Regions from separate parts of the Paenibacillus sp. FSL L8-0340 genome, predicted to be linked through region 1. Evidence: riboswitches for the same ligand, from Rfam matches in the RefSeq annotation. Region 1 holds a riboswitch; the other holds the start of a gene.

Region 1 (7,577 bases):
GGGCAGTTCAGTCATGCCTTTGGCAATAAGATAGGCTTCATTCACATGATTGCCCGTCTCACCGAATGTGACTGTCTCATCCATAGTGAAACCACCTCTAAAGATAACTTTGTATTCCTTTCCTTTACCATCGAGGGCGACCCACTTGTCATTGGCAAATCTGTTGGTGAATTCGCCGCTGACCGACATCCAGCCGGATATTCCCGGTTCATCCTTAATTTCTTTGATCTCCATCTTGTTCACCTTCAGCACATCACCTTGAGCACTAAATACTGCGGGTTTCTCATTAAGCTCATGAGGATGGAACGTCACTGAATCGTTAGACTTGACGGGACTATTGTAACCATCCAGGATGAACCGTACTTGCCGGCTGTCATATGGAAGGCTCTTGAAATAGTAGGTCCAGTGCAGCTTGCCGGCTTGTTCTGTTGATCTGACAGTGTAGCCGAAGGAAGTGTCGGTAATATATCCGGACTTGTAACGGTTGATTCTTGAAACTTCTTCACCTTTCTCATCCTCAAAATGGAACATGAGCCCAAGAGCGTTATTAAGATTGGCAGAAATAAGGCTGGCTGCCTCTCCAGTAAGCGAGGTGTTGAATTTCAGTGTGACACCTGCAGGTGTATGCATTACTTGATCCATCTCCAGCTTCATCCCATCCGGAGTTTTATAGACATGGTCCTTCAAATCTGTGGTTACCGATAATGCCTGTGCTGCGGTCATATCTGCTTCATAGCTAAAACTCCAGTCTCCGGCGACTACCTTTTCTGTTTCACTGTTTGAAGCCAGTTCATGAATATTGCCTTGAATAACTACGGTGCTTCCTGGGCCTTCATCAGGGAATACGTAAGTCAACAGCAGAGAGGCTTGACCAGAGTTTCCATAAATGTCACTGGCCAAGGGCATGATCTCTTTCAGTTCTCCGATGTTGTGTCCTTGTTCATCATGGATTTCCAATTGGCTGGTATTAAATTTGGACATTGCGTCGTTGGCAGCATGTCCGGTTTTATCCGTAATGCTAATGTTAAGCACCAAACGGGTAGGATCAGCCACTACGTCCTGCAGGACAAAGGTATAGCCTTTATCGGTTTTCTCTATGCCAGGCTGCTGCACCACTCCGAGTATTTTGGCGTCCAGAAGACCAAGCTCTGCCCACTGGTTGGCAAGGAGGAACGGCTTCTGTGGAGGGTTGGACAGCGTCTCTGACACTGTACCTGATTTGCCTATAAAGAACAGTAATGAAGCAATTCCTATCACTGCAGCAACAGTGCTGCCCCACTTTAAACCTCCTTTTAGGGTGCGGCCCGTTTGCATTCCGGATATCTCGGATAATTGTTGCCCGGAGGCAGGCAGTATCTCTGTATTGCGAACTTGTTCCATAACGCGCTCTGTGAAATCATCAGCTAGATTAGAGCTTGTATACAATTGTGAATCCGTCAATAGATCGTTATCAGTGCCGGACAAGTCATTGTGATTGGTGTAAGCCCATTTTTTCATTGGAACCCTCCCTGGATTTCGACCATTGTTTCTTCAGCTTTTGACGGGCGCGGTGGAGACAATTTTTGACCTGATGCATAGGCATTCCCGTTATCGCTGAGATTTCCTCATAGGATAATTCATTGGTATAGCGAAGCAGCAGTACAATCCGGTATCGTTCTGGAAGCTTGGACAATTTCCGGTGCATTTCAAGCTCGTCTTCCTTACGCATATACTGCTCTTCAGGGGTTGGCCCGCGATCCTTCTCCTCCAGTAAGTTACTGCTTGTTAGGCCTGGGGATTTCCGCCTTTTCAGTGACCTGAAGTGGTTGATCGCAATGGCGTACAGCCAAGCCGCAAAGCTTGATTGGCTATGATGCCCGCGGAGTTTCTGGTATGCCTTAATAAATGTTTCCTGGGCCAAATCCTGTGCATCCTGGTGACTGGCGCCCATACCGAGCAGCAGACCATACAAGCTTGACTTGTATTTGTCTACAAGTACCGCAAAGGCCTCCCGGTTGCCCTGCAGCACTTCGGCAATGATTTGTTCGTCGTTTTCCTGTGCCTTCATCCAGTGCCTCCAATTGATTTATTTGTATATAAGACGCACCAGCGCCACAATATTTCTCACTTTTAATAAAAAAGAAAGATTATGTTCAGATCATACTACACATTGCAGGGGGAAGAGAGAATGAAACAAGACGAAGCAATCCGTCAGGTAGGCCTGGCCGTAAAGGGTGATCCGGCAGTCAGGGCGGTATTTCTGAAAGGCGCACATGCCAGAGGAGAGCAGGATGCTTACTCGGATGTTGATTTGTACTGTTTGGTCCACAGCGAGGGCTTGACAGATTTTTTAGCGCGCAGAATATCCCATATGGAGAGCTATAAACCGCTGATATTCTGGTCAAACGGATCTATGCACTATCGTAGCCAAACAGATACAGCGAACAATATTTGAATGTGAGAAAAAAGGAGGATAATGACTGCTATTGTCGAATTATAAATTTAGATAGATAATAAATACCAAAATATGTTTGTGATTCGGAAGCGCCAGCTGATGAACAAAGGCAACTCCGCCGAAAGGCGGAAGACGCAAAGCCACCGGTCTAAACCGCTCACGAAAGCGGCATGACAGCGGGGACGCTCATGTAGTTTGGTTTTTTGTTGTCTAAATACAACAAAAGGAGAATAAAAAAACATGTTTTTGAAGATTCGCCACAAATTGAGGCCAGGCTTAACGTTTATTCTGGCTGCGGTCTTGGCTGCAGGCCCCCTGATTGCCACTCCGGTCCACGCAGCTGCGAAGTACACTTTTACGGATGTCAAAACTGCATATAACATGCCGCTTGACTACAACTATAAGTTCACAGGTGACACGATCGCTTCACTGGAGAAGGATAGCAAAGGGGCTTATCAGCTGTACTTACATAACTGGAAGAAGAAGACGACGGAGAAGGTCACTTCAACTAACACGTTCAAAACGAACTTGCAGCTCCTGGGAGACAGTGTTTATTATTATGAGTCCACAATTGAAGTGACTAAGCAAATTAATATCTACCCGAAGAAGCTGGTACAGTACAATTTGAAAACCAAAAAAACAAGCGAGCTTCCGCTGGAAGTGAATAATCCGGAATTACTCGGTGTGGGTGATAAATATTATGCACACAGCAGTAGCTCATATTTTTACTTCACTAACAAAACGACGCTGGAAACCCAGACCATTAATGATCTCGGTTTTGATCAGGTCTACCAGTTTGTAGATGACAAGTTCATCTATAGCAAATGGGACACCGGCACGTTGTATCTGTATGATCTGCCAAGTTCAAAAACAACTGAGATTTATAAGCTGAAAGAAAATGAATCCTTCAACCTCGTAGCTTCGAATGGTAAAGATATTGTCTGGATGATTGACTCCAAAGAAGTGGATACTGCCGGCAAGACCAAAAATTACTTCATTTATATGACGATGGACCGCAGTAAAGCCGGAGCCCCTGTTAAAGTATTGCTTAAGCGTGAATGGGTAATTGGCGACCGGAATGATCTATTAATCGTGGGTGACAATTATGCGGTGTTCTCGGAAATGATGAACAATAAACTGGTAGCCCGCGGAGTGAACCTCCGAAGCGGGGAACTCTTTTTGCTTGGGGAACGAAACCGCAGTGCGGACAATTTTGTGTATTTTAATAAAGACACTTTGATCTCACGCGACGCGAATGACTTTATTGTGCTTCGTACAATAGTCAGAAGGCCCTAAATAAATTTTTAGAAACTATCAAAAAATGCAATTTGATGATAGCAGGAAAGCGGTAAATCTTGGGTATCAACCTATTTCCAATGAATCCCGCAATCACAAATTGAAAAAACAACTAGAGGAGTGTCGTTAAAAAATGATCGCAGAAACTAAAATGTACCCGGAATTCAACACCATCTTCATCAGCTTGCATGGATTTGCCGAATTGGCTGAAACGGTAAAAGAAGTGGAAATATTCGAGGCGTCCATGCCGACCTTGCCGATTCACGAGATGTCTCTGATTATTGACTGCAATGATATGGCGCCCTTCAAGCCGGAGATATTGCCGGTTCTGGAACGCTGCTATGTGCTGTATAACGGATTTAAACATGCGGTTCTGGTGAATCCGAAGAAAGTGGTAGCCAAATCTCAATTACAGAGAGTAGCTCCAAGCGCCGGATTTAAAGGACATTTTGTGGACACGGTGGAAGAGGCATGGGCAATCGTTAAATCCTAAATCGTATATCCTAAATCTAAGCAGAGGGTGGTCGACCATGGCTAATGTCAAAATAATAAGCACCGAAGTGTACCATCCTGCCTATAAGATCAGCAATGAGGAATTGGCTCTGCAGGCCGGAGCTTCAGCGGACAAGCTTATCGGCATTTGGGAGTTCTTTGGCCGTAAGGATCGTTATTACGCGGCGGACTATGAAGAGAGCACGCTTTATATGGCTATTGAAGCATCCAAAAGGCTATTGAAGAACTGCGGGCTCAGCGGAAGCGATTTGGATATGATCGTATTCTCCTCAGGAACACATGATTTCAGCGCTCCGACAGATGCTGCATTTGTGCACCAGGCACTGGAGGGTAAAGATTCCTGCATTATCTATGACAGTAATGCCAACTGTGTAGGTATGGTTGTCGCTGCTGACCAAGCAGCCCGATCCATGATATCCACTCCCAGAGTTAGATACGCACTCATTGTAGGGTCGGAGCAGATTGCCCGTTTCTACAAAGAAGGTGACCTGGCGTCCAAGGGCCTGTGCGGAGATGCAGCCTGTGCGGTTCTGCTGGAGAGAGTGGAGGATACGGACTCCGGCCTGATAGATTCGGCGTACTACACCAATACGCAGAAGGCGGAGGATATGCAGTTCCCTGCCGGAGGCATGACACAAATGTACGGAGAACATCTGTCGCTTGAAGAGAAAAAAATCTATCTTCATCCGGAGTACAATGTCAATGTGGCTTTCCCGACAGCGGTATCCAATATTGAGCAGCTGCTTCAGGAACATGGCTATACTAAAAGTGATGTGAAGCACTATATCCTTAGTCAGTTAAACTTGAGCGTCATTAAAGATATCGCGGGCAAGCTGGACGAGGAGCTCGTTAAATTCCCTTACATTGGGGATATTTATGGCTACACAGGCACAAGCAGTCCATTTATCACCCTTCACCATGCGATTAAGGACGGTACGCTGGTCCCCGGCGACTTGTTCTTTATGTGGTCGGTAGGCGCGGGTATTACGAGTTGTGCTACCTTGTGGAGACTCTAACATCACTATTACAGTAATGGAACGCGATAGAAAAACAACGAAAGCCTGCGCTTTGCCGCAGGCTTTTTTGTGTGGTACGCCCAGCATGGGCGTCATCTCTAGGTGAAAGTCCCGAACGGGGGCTGGCAAGCGCCTACCGTTAGCCAAGAGCAAGGGTGTCCACCGTGAGGCGGAATCTGAAGGAAGCTGGAGGCAAAAGCACGGCCTGAGGTACACGAATCAATTTGAGGCGGTTGCAGCCGGATGAGTCACCCACTCATGACGAAATCCTAAGCTGCCAAAGACTGCAGCCGTAAACTTGGATAGGCGCGGGCGGAAAGATGACGTTCTTATCTGGGGAGACCTGCCGGATACGCAAAAAAAAAAACTTGTAACAGTAGCCGAGAGGCTGCGCTGAACCGGCAGGAGTCAGCAGAGGCCATAGTACGTAAGCTGTTGCAACAGCTTACGGAAGGGCTGAACCGAAAGGAGAGAAGAAAACGATGCGTTCGTATGAAGAGCAACGACAGCAGAATATCTCGCAAGAGAGCTTGCGGCAAAGAGAAGCGGTGAAGCCGCCAGGGTATGCCGGAGCGCCGAGCTCTTCGTCGGCACAAGTCGCCCCTTCCTCTCGCGAAGACCAGAACAACTTGCTGGAGCGAATGCTCGAAGGAGATAACCTTCGGCTCGCGTACAAGCGAGTGGTGCAAAACGGAGGAGCACCCGGTGTGGACAGTGTAACGGTAGCGAATCTACAAGTTTACCTGAATACGCACTGGGAAACGGTGAAAACTGAACTCCTGGCGGGAACTTATAGACCTGCGCCAGTCAAACGGGTGTAAATCCCCAAAGCCGGAGGCGGCGTACGGCTGCTAGGCATCCCGACCGTGATGGACCGTTTTCTCCAGCAAGCACTTCTACAAGTCATGACTCCGATCTTTGACGCACGGTTCTCTTGGTACAGCTACGGCTTTCGGCCGGGGAAGAGTGCGCATGACGCAGTTAAACAAGCCCAAAGGTATATTCAAAGTGGCCTGAGATGGGTCGTGGACTTGGATTTGGAGAAATTCTTTGACCAGGTGAATCACGACATGCTGATGGCAAGAGTCGCGCGGAAAGTAACGGAGAAACGTGTGCTGACACTAATCCGTACCTACTTAAACGCCGGAGTCATGGTGGATGGAAAGCTTAAGCGCAGCCGGGAGGGAACGCCACAAGGCAGTCCGCTCAGTCCGCTTCTAGCAAACATTCTACTGGACGATCTGGATAAGGAACTGACCGGGCGAGGGTTGCGATTCGTACGCTATGCGGACGACTGCAACATCTTTGTGGCGAGTAAGCGAGCAGGCGAACGGGTCATGGAATCGGTCAGCAGATTTGTAGAAGGAAAGTTAAAACTGAAAGTGAACCGGGAGAAAAGTACGGTAGCCAGACCTTGGCACCGGAAGTTCTTAGGATTCAGTTTCCTAAGCCAGAAACAGGCAACGATTCGACTAGCCCCAAAGACTCTTTCAACAGTTAAAGAAAGAGTTCGCGAGCTAACCAAACGAACATGGTCGATTTCAATGGAAGAACGGATTAGCCGACTGAACCGGTATTTGATGGGGTGTATCGGCTATTTCCATCTAGCGTCAGCTAAGAAACACTTCCAAACGCTGGACCAGTGGATTCGGAGAAGACTCCGAATGTGTCTATGGAAGCAATGGAAACGAGTACGCACACGAATCCGCGAACTCCGGGCGCTTGGGGTTCCAGAGTGGGTCTGTTTTATGATGGCTAACTCGAGACGAGGCGCATGGGAAATGTCCCGGAACACGAATAACGCCCTTCCGACTTCCTATTGGGAAGCGAAAGGGCTGAAAAGTTTGCTTTCAAGTTATCTGGAACTTTGTTAACCTTTTGGAACCGCCGTATGCGGACCCGCATGTACGGTGGTGTGAGAGGACGGGGGTTTACCGCCCCCTCCTACTCGATTTTTCGCCGGGCGAGCCATCTATATAGATTGAACATGAAAATTACATGTAGTCACGGCCAACCCCAAAATAGAAGAATTATAAGTTCAATTTATTGAAATTTATTTTCGGTGCTATAAGGACCGTATAGATTTGCAGATTTGATTTTAATACCTGGTGATAATTAAATGTGGAACCAGTAAAAAAAGTCTGAAACTAATGATTATTTTATCTAGACGGGAGCCTGATAGAATGGTGGTTTCGGGTTACTTTCTTTTTTCTTAATGGAATTGATTGGCCATACGAACTCCTTATGACCTAGTAGTTGGTTAATTAAAGCATAGATTCTCATTATTACCAATTAATCTCTTGATCGACATTAGTAGT
Region 2 (7,577 bases), 2.8 Mb from region 1:
CCAGCGGGGTTGCTCCGCCGCCGAGGTCGCCGCCTACAGCCAGCGAGAGATCATAACGCAGCTCAAGCGTTCCTTTGTTGCTAACTACTACAGGCTGGATTTCAGAATCTCCCGGAGCCCAATTTGTGATGTTGAAATATTTCTGCTGAGCTTCATCCTTCTTATCCAGTTCAATCTTGAGCGTGCCAGCAGCAAACGTATTGCCTATATTTTGTGCGGAGCTCGTAAAGATAGCGAAGGATCCCCCGGCAATTAATGTTGCCCCCAGTGCTGTAGTCGCCATTGCCATTGCCATCGTTTTTTTGAGATTTGCCATTGTTATTTGTCTCCTCCTGGATCTCCATGAATGGAGTATGTTATGAATTATTTATTGAATCTTCCCTAACCACGTTAGGAGAAGCATCAACCGTTCGTAACAGGCGGGGATTCTCCGGGCGCAAGCTGCACCTCTGCAGGATCCTCTATGCGCATGATCGATTTGAAGATTGTAATAAGGGACGAGATGACCAGAAAAATCCCCGGAATAACCATTACGACAATAATCCCGGCGGTCGATTTTACCCAGTTCATGAAATATCCCAGAAACGGAACGGTAAAGTCCGCGTACTGTGCAACAACATTACTCGAAGGAATAGGATCTGCATCCTGCGCATCGTTATTGTCGCCTTTGGTGATATACTGGGTGTTTTCTCCCGAGCCGAGCACGCTGACAATGCGGTGGGTAATCAGGCTGTTTGATCCATCCAGAGCTTTGTAAGTGATTACATCTCCTGGTTTAAAAGATCCCTGACTCTGTTCACTCACCGGTTTGACGGCAATGACAGCCCCCGTCTGGATTCCAGGCTCCATGGAGCCTGAGAGCACCGTTAGAATCTCCTTGCCCAGAATCTTGGGCGTTCCGCCATTCATCCGGCTAGTGATTGCAGATACCAGCGTAAGTAGAAAAATAAGAATTAACGCATACATCAATAGGTTACGAGTCCATTTAAGTATCACTGGAGAGCACCGCCTTGGTTAGAATACGTCTTGCTTTTCGCCTGTTTTTACCGTTATGCTGTCAGGATTCGCGTCCGGGACAGGGGCTTCCGGCTCAGCAGCCTTATCAGGCTTTGCCTGCTCCTCAGCTTCAAGCTTCGCCTTCTCCTCGGCTTCGAGCTTCGCTTTCTCCTCAGCCTCGAGTTTCGCTTTCTCCTCGGCTTCGAGCTTCGCCTTCTTCTCAGACTCGAGTTTTGCTTTCTCCTCGGCTTCAAGCTTCGCCTTCTTCTCAGCCTCGAGCTTCGCTTTTTCCTCGGCTTCAAGCTTCGCCTTTTTCCCAGCTTCGAGCTTCGCCTTTTCTTCCGCTTCGAGCTTCGCCTTCTTCTCAGCCTCTTTCAGTCCTTGGATCACGTCAGCGGCCTCCGTATGCATCAGCGAGGTTTCGTCCGCATAACTCCTGGCCTGTTCGGCCGCGGTCGATGCCTGATGATAGGCTGCCTGCACATAAGCGTCCACTCTTCTGATGGAGCTTAACTTTCTAACCATCTCCTGAAATTCGCGCAGCGTCAGATTGGCTTGGCTGAGCAATTGTTCGAATACCGGGATAGCATTATTTTGTGCGGTTGTTAATTGATTAAAATCGACCTCATATGGAGAAAGTCTCTGGTTCACTTCATTGACTTGCTGCTCCAGCTCTAGTTGTGAGCGTGTTAGATAGCCTTGAAGCTCAGCTAAAAGGGCAGCCGCGCCGGCCGCAGCCTCACGCGTTTGTGCAGCAGCCTCTTGAATACCTCCAATACGTCCCTCTGCGGTCTCCGAGTCCGTATTCTTGTCCGTTATCTCCGCTAACGCCTCTCTCGCCGCTTCACGCTGCCAGGCAGCAAGCTTCATCGCCTCGCTGGCTTGGTTGGCAATGTGATCGACCGTACTTGGAAACACAAATGCTGTGGTGATATTGGAGGATTCGGTTGCTGCGACGTCAGTCAGCAATGCATACGTGGGCGTTGTAATTTGGCCGATGCCATAAGCCGAAATCACTACGATCCCTGCAATTTGGGGAAGCGTATACCGACGGATGTTTCTATTCCGGGAAGAACGTGAAAGCCTCACAGGAGCCTCTCCTTTAGCTGCTTGCAATTTCCTGCAAACAAGGTAATCTATTAACATCCAGCCTTTATGACGAACGTTATTCGTTCGTTATAAAGAACTATGACGTAAGTATATGCCATTACTCCTACAAATCAAAAATCGCATTTTGTTGCAATATTCTCAATAAAGAACAATTTATAGTTAACTTCCTGCTTTAAGCTTCATTTTCCTCAGTTTATCGTACTTTTTAACGAACGTTTTTTGCATGAAAAATCTAAATGATACCGCAGAGGAAACAAAAATAATGGGGATGTGGAGTGGAAACGACATAAAAGGGGGATCATTCATACCGGAACTGATTCTATAGTGCTTTGTCCGTCTTACGGTTATTTGATATACTGTAACAAAAAGTACGGAGGGACGTTTTTATCGTGCCAGATAATATGGGAAGTCGTATCCACCATCTCCGTCTGGAAAAAGGCTTGTCTCTTTCGGAGCTTGCGGATAAGGCTGATGTGGCGAAATCATACTTAAGCAATGTGGAAAGAAATATACAATCCAACCCCTCTATTCAATTTATTGAAAAAATCGCTGACGCACTTCAGGTGTCCATTCATGCGCTTCTTTACGGAGAGCCTTCCGGTGTACAAGAGTCACCTCTGGATGGAGAATGGTCCCGGCTCGTACTGGAAGCTATGGCTTCGGGTATAAGCAAGCGGGAATTCAAAGAGTTCTTGGACTATCAAAAATGGCGGCTGGAGCAGAAGGATTCCTGATTCATGCAGGTTCCCTCTCCTGCCGGTCATACAGAAAGGGCACAGCGGAGAGATCCGCTGTGCCCTTTCTGTATGTACAAAGCTATTAACAACCAACCGCTACATTGCCTGCAAAGTCTTCTCATTAAAAAATTGGCGGATTTCATCCGCTTGGATGCCAGCCTGCTTAGCCGACATCAGCAAATAGACCCATTCTAAATCCAGATCAACTGTCTGCAGTTCTCCGTTGTTCCCCTGGTTGGACTTATCCAAGAAATCTCCTCCTAAGATTACGCGTCCCCAGGCAGTCCGGCCGTCGTAGTATTTCTACATTAGACCCGAGACTTTGTGCCCCTGTCTTTCGGCAGGTTTACCCTTTACTGGATCCTTTACATGAAAGGATCTGGCTAGAAATTCATGAAACCGTTATCCGCAATAACATTATACAATATCTTACACGAAAAGTGTGTCGATTTATGGGAATATTGTATAAATGGAAACGGAAAATAATTGATTATTTTGCCAACTGCTTGTACGAATTACTCGATAATCCCAAAAAATTGTAGAACAAGCCTCTTTATCTATGTATGTATATATGAAAACTGAAAACAACATTTTTATTTCATTCATTTCAATCACACCGCCGCATTATTTTCATATAGTTAAGAAACCAAACTTATAATAGTTCTGTATGAATTAGGCACTGAATCATACCGTTTTGCGAACGGATTCAACCAAAGTATGAATTGATTACCCGGCTTGAAAGTTGCACAATAAGATGAGGAATGAAACCGCAAACATCGAAGCTCCACAAGGGCGCCGGCGAAATTTTGGCGCGCGTGGAGTTCATCCGTTAGGAGGATGTATTCATGGCAGCCAAAGATCCCTATAACGAAACTGTGTGGAGCAAGTATTACGGACCCAATTTGGGTTACATCCAAGAGAAATATGAGCAATTTGTAAAAGATCCAACTTTAGTAGAGCATAATTACCGCGATCTTTTCACCCGTTCCGGCCCCCCTCCATTGGCTCCCGATGCTGAACAGGCACCGCTGCCTGTGGTTTCAGGAGATACTGAGTGGCTTAGAAAGGCCGTAAGGGCATCCAAGCTGATCGCCAATATCCGCATACATGGCCATATGGCCGCCAATATCGACCCGCTGGACCGGGGAAACAATCCGATGGCGAAATATTTGGAGTACGAAACCTATGATCTGACCCGCGAGGATTTAATGGCTATGCCCGCCTCGCTGATCTGGGAGAATGCCCCGAATGACGTTCATACGGCCTGGGATGCCGTTCACCGGATGCGCCAGGCCTACACGCAGACCATTGCCTATGAATTCGGGCATGTGCGTGACGAGCAGGAGCTGCGCTGGCTGAACAGCCAGGCGGAATCTACCAGCTCTCCCGCGCCTCTAAACAACACAGAGCGCAAAGAATTGCTGAAAAGGCTGATTCAGGTAGAGCAGTTCGAAACTTTCCTTCATAAAACCTTTGTCGGCCAGAAACGCTTTAGCCTGGAAGGCAATGACGCCTTGGTGCCGATGCTGGATGAAATCGTGCGTGCTGCCGCTCATGACGGTGCCGAGCATATCCTGATGGGTATGGCGCATCGCGGACGGCTTAACGTCCTGGCTCATATCCTGGGCAAACCTTATGATATTATTTTCTCGGAATTCCATCATTCGCCGAACAAGGAGCTGTTCCCTTCCGAAGGCTCCATGGGCATTAACTACGGCTGGACCGGCGATGTGAAATATCATCTCGGCGCTGACCGCGCTGTCCGTGAAGGCGAAACCGTCCGTACACGGATCACTCTGGCCAACAATCCCAGCCACTTGGAATTCGTCAATCCGGTGGTCGAGGGCTTCACGCGTGCGGCCCAGGAAGACCGCAGCACTCCGGGTCTGCCTAAGCTAAACACCAATAAAGCCATGGCTGTGCTGATGCATGGCGATGCTGCCTTCCCGGGTGAAGGCATCGTGGCCGAAACCCTTAATATCGGCAAGCTTAAAGGTTATCAGAACGGCGGTACGGTGCATATTATCGTCAATAACCGGATCGGATTCACGACGGAAAGTGAGGATTCCCGTTCTACCCACTATGCCAGTGACCTGGCTAAGGGCTATGAAATTCCGATTGTGCATGTCAATGCCGATGATCCGGAGGCTTGCATTGCAGCCGTCCGTTTGGCCAGCGCCTACCGCAATCTGTTCAAGAAGGATTTCGTGATCGACTTGATCGGCTACCGCCGCCACGGACATAATGAAATGGATGATCCGGAAACGACACAGCCGATTGTTTATGGTAAAGTGCGCAATCATCCTACTGTATACAAAGTGTACGCGGAACGGTTACAGGAGGAGCGCGTCATCACGGTAGAAGACGTTACGGCAATGAATGCCGAAGCCGAAGGCGTACTGCAGCAAGCCTTTGATAAGATGAAGGAAGGCAAGCATAAGAACGCAGACGCCAAAACCTCAGTTGCCCTGGACAGCGCACCTACACCGCAGCGCCCTACAGCGGTTCCGCTTGACAACCTGCAGGAAATTAACCGGGAGCTGCTGTCGGTTCCGGACGGCTTCCAGGTCTATCCGAAGCTGGAGCGGATTCTACAGCGCCGCAAAGACGCTTTGAATGATGGAGAACGCGTGGACTGGGCACTCGCAGAAGCCCTCGCCTTCGCTACGATTCTGAAGGATGGCACACCGATTCGTCTCAGCGGCCAGGACTCCCAGCGCGGTACCTTCGCGCACCGCCATCTGGTGCTGCATGACAGTGACACAGGGGCACTTTTCTCTCCGCTGCATCAGCTTAAGGACTCCAGCGCCTCCTTCGGGGTGTACAACAGTCCGCTGTCGGAAGCGTCGGTGCTCGGGTATGAATACGGCTATAACGTGTTTGCCCCGGAAACCTTTGTCATCTGGGAAGCACAGTATGGTGATTTCGCCAACGCCGGACAGGTCATTATCGACCAGTTCATTGCTGCCGGACGCGCCAAATGGACCCAACGCAGCAACCTGGCGATTCTGCTGCCGCACGGCTACGAAGGCCAGGGGCCAGAGCATTCCAGCGGAAGGCTGGAACGGTTCTTGCAGCTGTCGGCTGAAGAGAACTGGACCGTAGCCAATCTGACCTGTGCGTCTCAGTATTTCCATCTGCTCCGCCGCCAGGCTGCCCTTTGCGGCAGATCGGATGCCCGCCCGCTGGTGGTCATGGCTCCGAAAAGCCTGATCCGCAACACACGCAGCACTTCCCCGGGAGCCGAACTGGCTTCGGGAAGCTTCCAGCCGGTCCTGCCGGAGCCGCTTCTGGGCAGCAAGCCCGGCGAGGTTAGACGACTGGTTGTCTGCAGTGGTAAGGTCGCTATCGACCTGCAGACTGAGCTGGATTCAGCCAAGGGGCAGGATTGGTCCTGGCTGCACATTCTGCGGCTGGAGCAGCTCTACCCGTTCCCGGAACGGGAACTGGCCGCTCATCTGAGCACCTTCCGCTCCCTGCAGGAAATCATCTGGGTACAAGAAGAACCTAAGAATATGGGCGGCTGGAGTTATGCCGAACCACGGCTGCGCGCCATCGCCCCGCAGAATGTCAAAGTGAAGTATATCGGCCGTCCGGAACGTTCCAGCCCGGCCAGCGGTTACGCGGATGTGCATAGCTTTGAGCAGCGGCGTATAGTTACGGAAGCCCTGAAACTAAATTCGCAAGTACAAGCGGCTGTACCGTCCTCCTGAAAGGGGACGGTGTCACGATAACGTTAACTATTATATTTGGGGAGGTAAGGGCCTGTGTCCGAAATTAAAGTACCCGATCTGGGCGAATCCATTTCCGAAGGAACGATTTACAAATGGCTGGTTAAAGAGGGCGATACTGTCGGCCAGGGGGATGTGCTTGCTGAGCTTGAAACCGACAAGGTCAATCTTGAAATCAGCGCGGAGGAGGACGGCGTCATCTCCTCCATCCTGCGCCAGGCCGGCGAGAATGTAGCCGTTGGCGAGGCTATCGGCGTGATCGGCAGCGCAGACGCTGCTGCCGGAAGTGCGCCGCAGGCCGCTGCGGGCGGTAAGCCCGAGGCGGCACCTGCGCCAGGCAGCGTTGCACCTGCCGCTGCCGCACCTGTGGCAGCGCCTTCGGACGCTGCCGTTCCTGCCGCCGCACCCGAAGGTGCGGCAGGCAATGCGGCCCTGGCTTCGCCGGGGGCGCGCAAGCTCGCGCGTGAGCGGGGCATCGACCTCGGCGAGGTCAGCGCCCGCGACCCTATCGGCCGGATTGGCCAGGCCGATGTGAAGGACCATGGCGCAGCCGGCCCAGGGGCCGCTGCGCCCGTGTCTCCGGCGCCGCAGGGCAAGCCGGAGCCTGCCAAAGCTGCGGCGGGCAAAGCGCCGCAGCAAGAGGACGGCAAGGCCGTGGAGCGCAAGCGCATGTCGCGCAGACGGCTGACGATCGCCAGCCGCCTGGTCGAAGCGCAGCAGACCGCGGCCATGCTGACCACCTTCAACGAGGTGGACATGACTGCCATCCTCGACATCCGCAAGCGCCGCAAGGATGCCTTCAAAGAGAAGCATGAAGTCGGACTGGGCTTCATGTCCTTCTTCACCAAGGCTGTGATCGGTGCGCTCAAAGCCTATCCGCTGCTGAATGCTGAGATCGACGGCGAGGATCTGCTGCTCAAGAGATATTATGACATCGGCATCGCCGTCGCTGCCAAGGAAGGGCTGGTAGTGCCGGTCGTCCGCGATGCGGACCGGCTCAGCT

Evidence for each region. Region 1 has a riboswitch for cyclic di-GMP ahead of NST07_RS14515 (hypothetical protein). Riboswitches for the same ligand answer to the same signal wherever they lie in the genome.
Region 2: linked by a shared signal. The riboswitch ahead of NST07_RS01950 (anti-repressor SinI family protein) and the one ahead of NST07_RS14515 (hypothetical protein) in region 1 are both predicted to bind cyclic di-GMP.

Annotation. Positions count from the first base shown of each region.
Region 1 covers NZ_CP151967.1:3,246,129-3,253,705, forward strand. The annotation lists gene NST07_RS14500 (DUF4179 domain-containing protein) at 1-1,497, opposite strand, end outside; gene NST07_RS14505 (sigma-70 family RNA polymerase sigma factor) at 1,466-2,047, opposite strand; gene NST07_RS14510 (hypothetical protein) at 2,168-2,434, shown strand; cyclic di-GMP riboswitch class I at 2,533-2,624, shown strand; gene NST07_RS14515 (hypothetical protein) at 2,675-3,730, shown strand; gene NST07_RS14520 (hypothetical protein) at 3,864-4,223, shown strand; gene NST07_RS14525 (ketoacyl-ACP synthase III) at 4,261-5,259, shown strand; partial or broken gene ltrA (group II intron reverse transcriptase/maturase) at 5,742-7,133, shown strand.
Region 2 covers NZ_CP151967.1:419,868-427,444, reverse strand. The annotation lists gene NST07_RS01970 (TasA family protein) at 1-316, opposite strand, end outside; gene NST07_RS01965 (signal peptidase I) at 403-996, opposite strand; gene NST07_RS01960 (hypothetical protein) at 1,015-2,085, opposite strand; gene NST07_RS01955 (helix-turn-helix domain-containing protein) at 2,508-2,840, shown strand; gene NST07_RS01950 (anti-repressor SinI family protein) at 2,940-3,092, opposite strand; cyclic di-GMP riboswitch class I at 3,120-3,204, opposite strand; gene NST07_RS01945 (2-oxoglutarate dehydrogenase E1 component) at 3,689-6,556, shown strand; gene odhB (2-oxoglutarate dehydrogenase complex dihydrolipoyllysine-residue succinyltransferase) at 6,611-7,577, shown strand, end outside.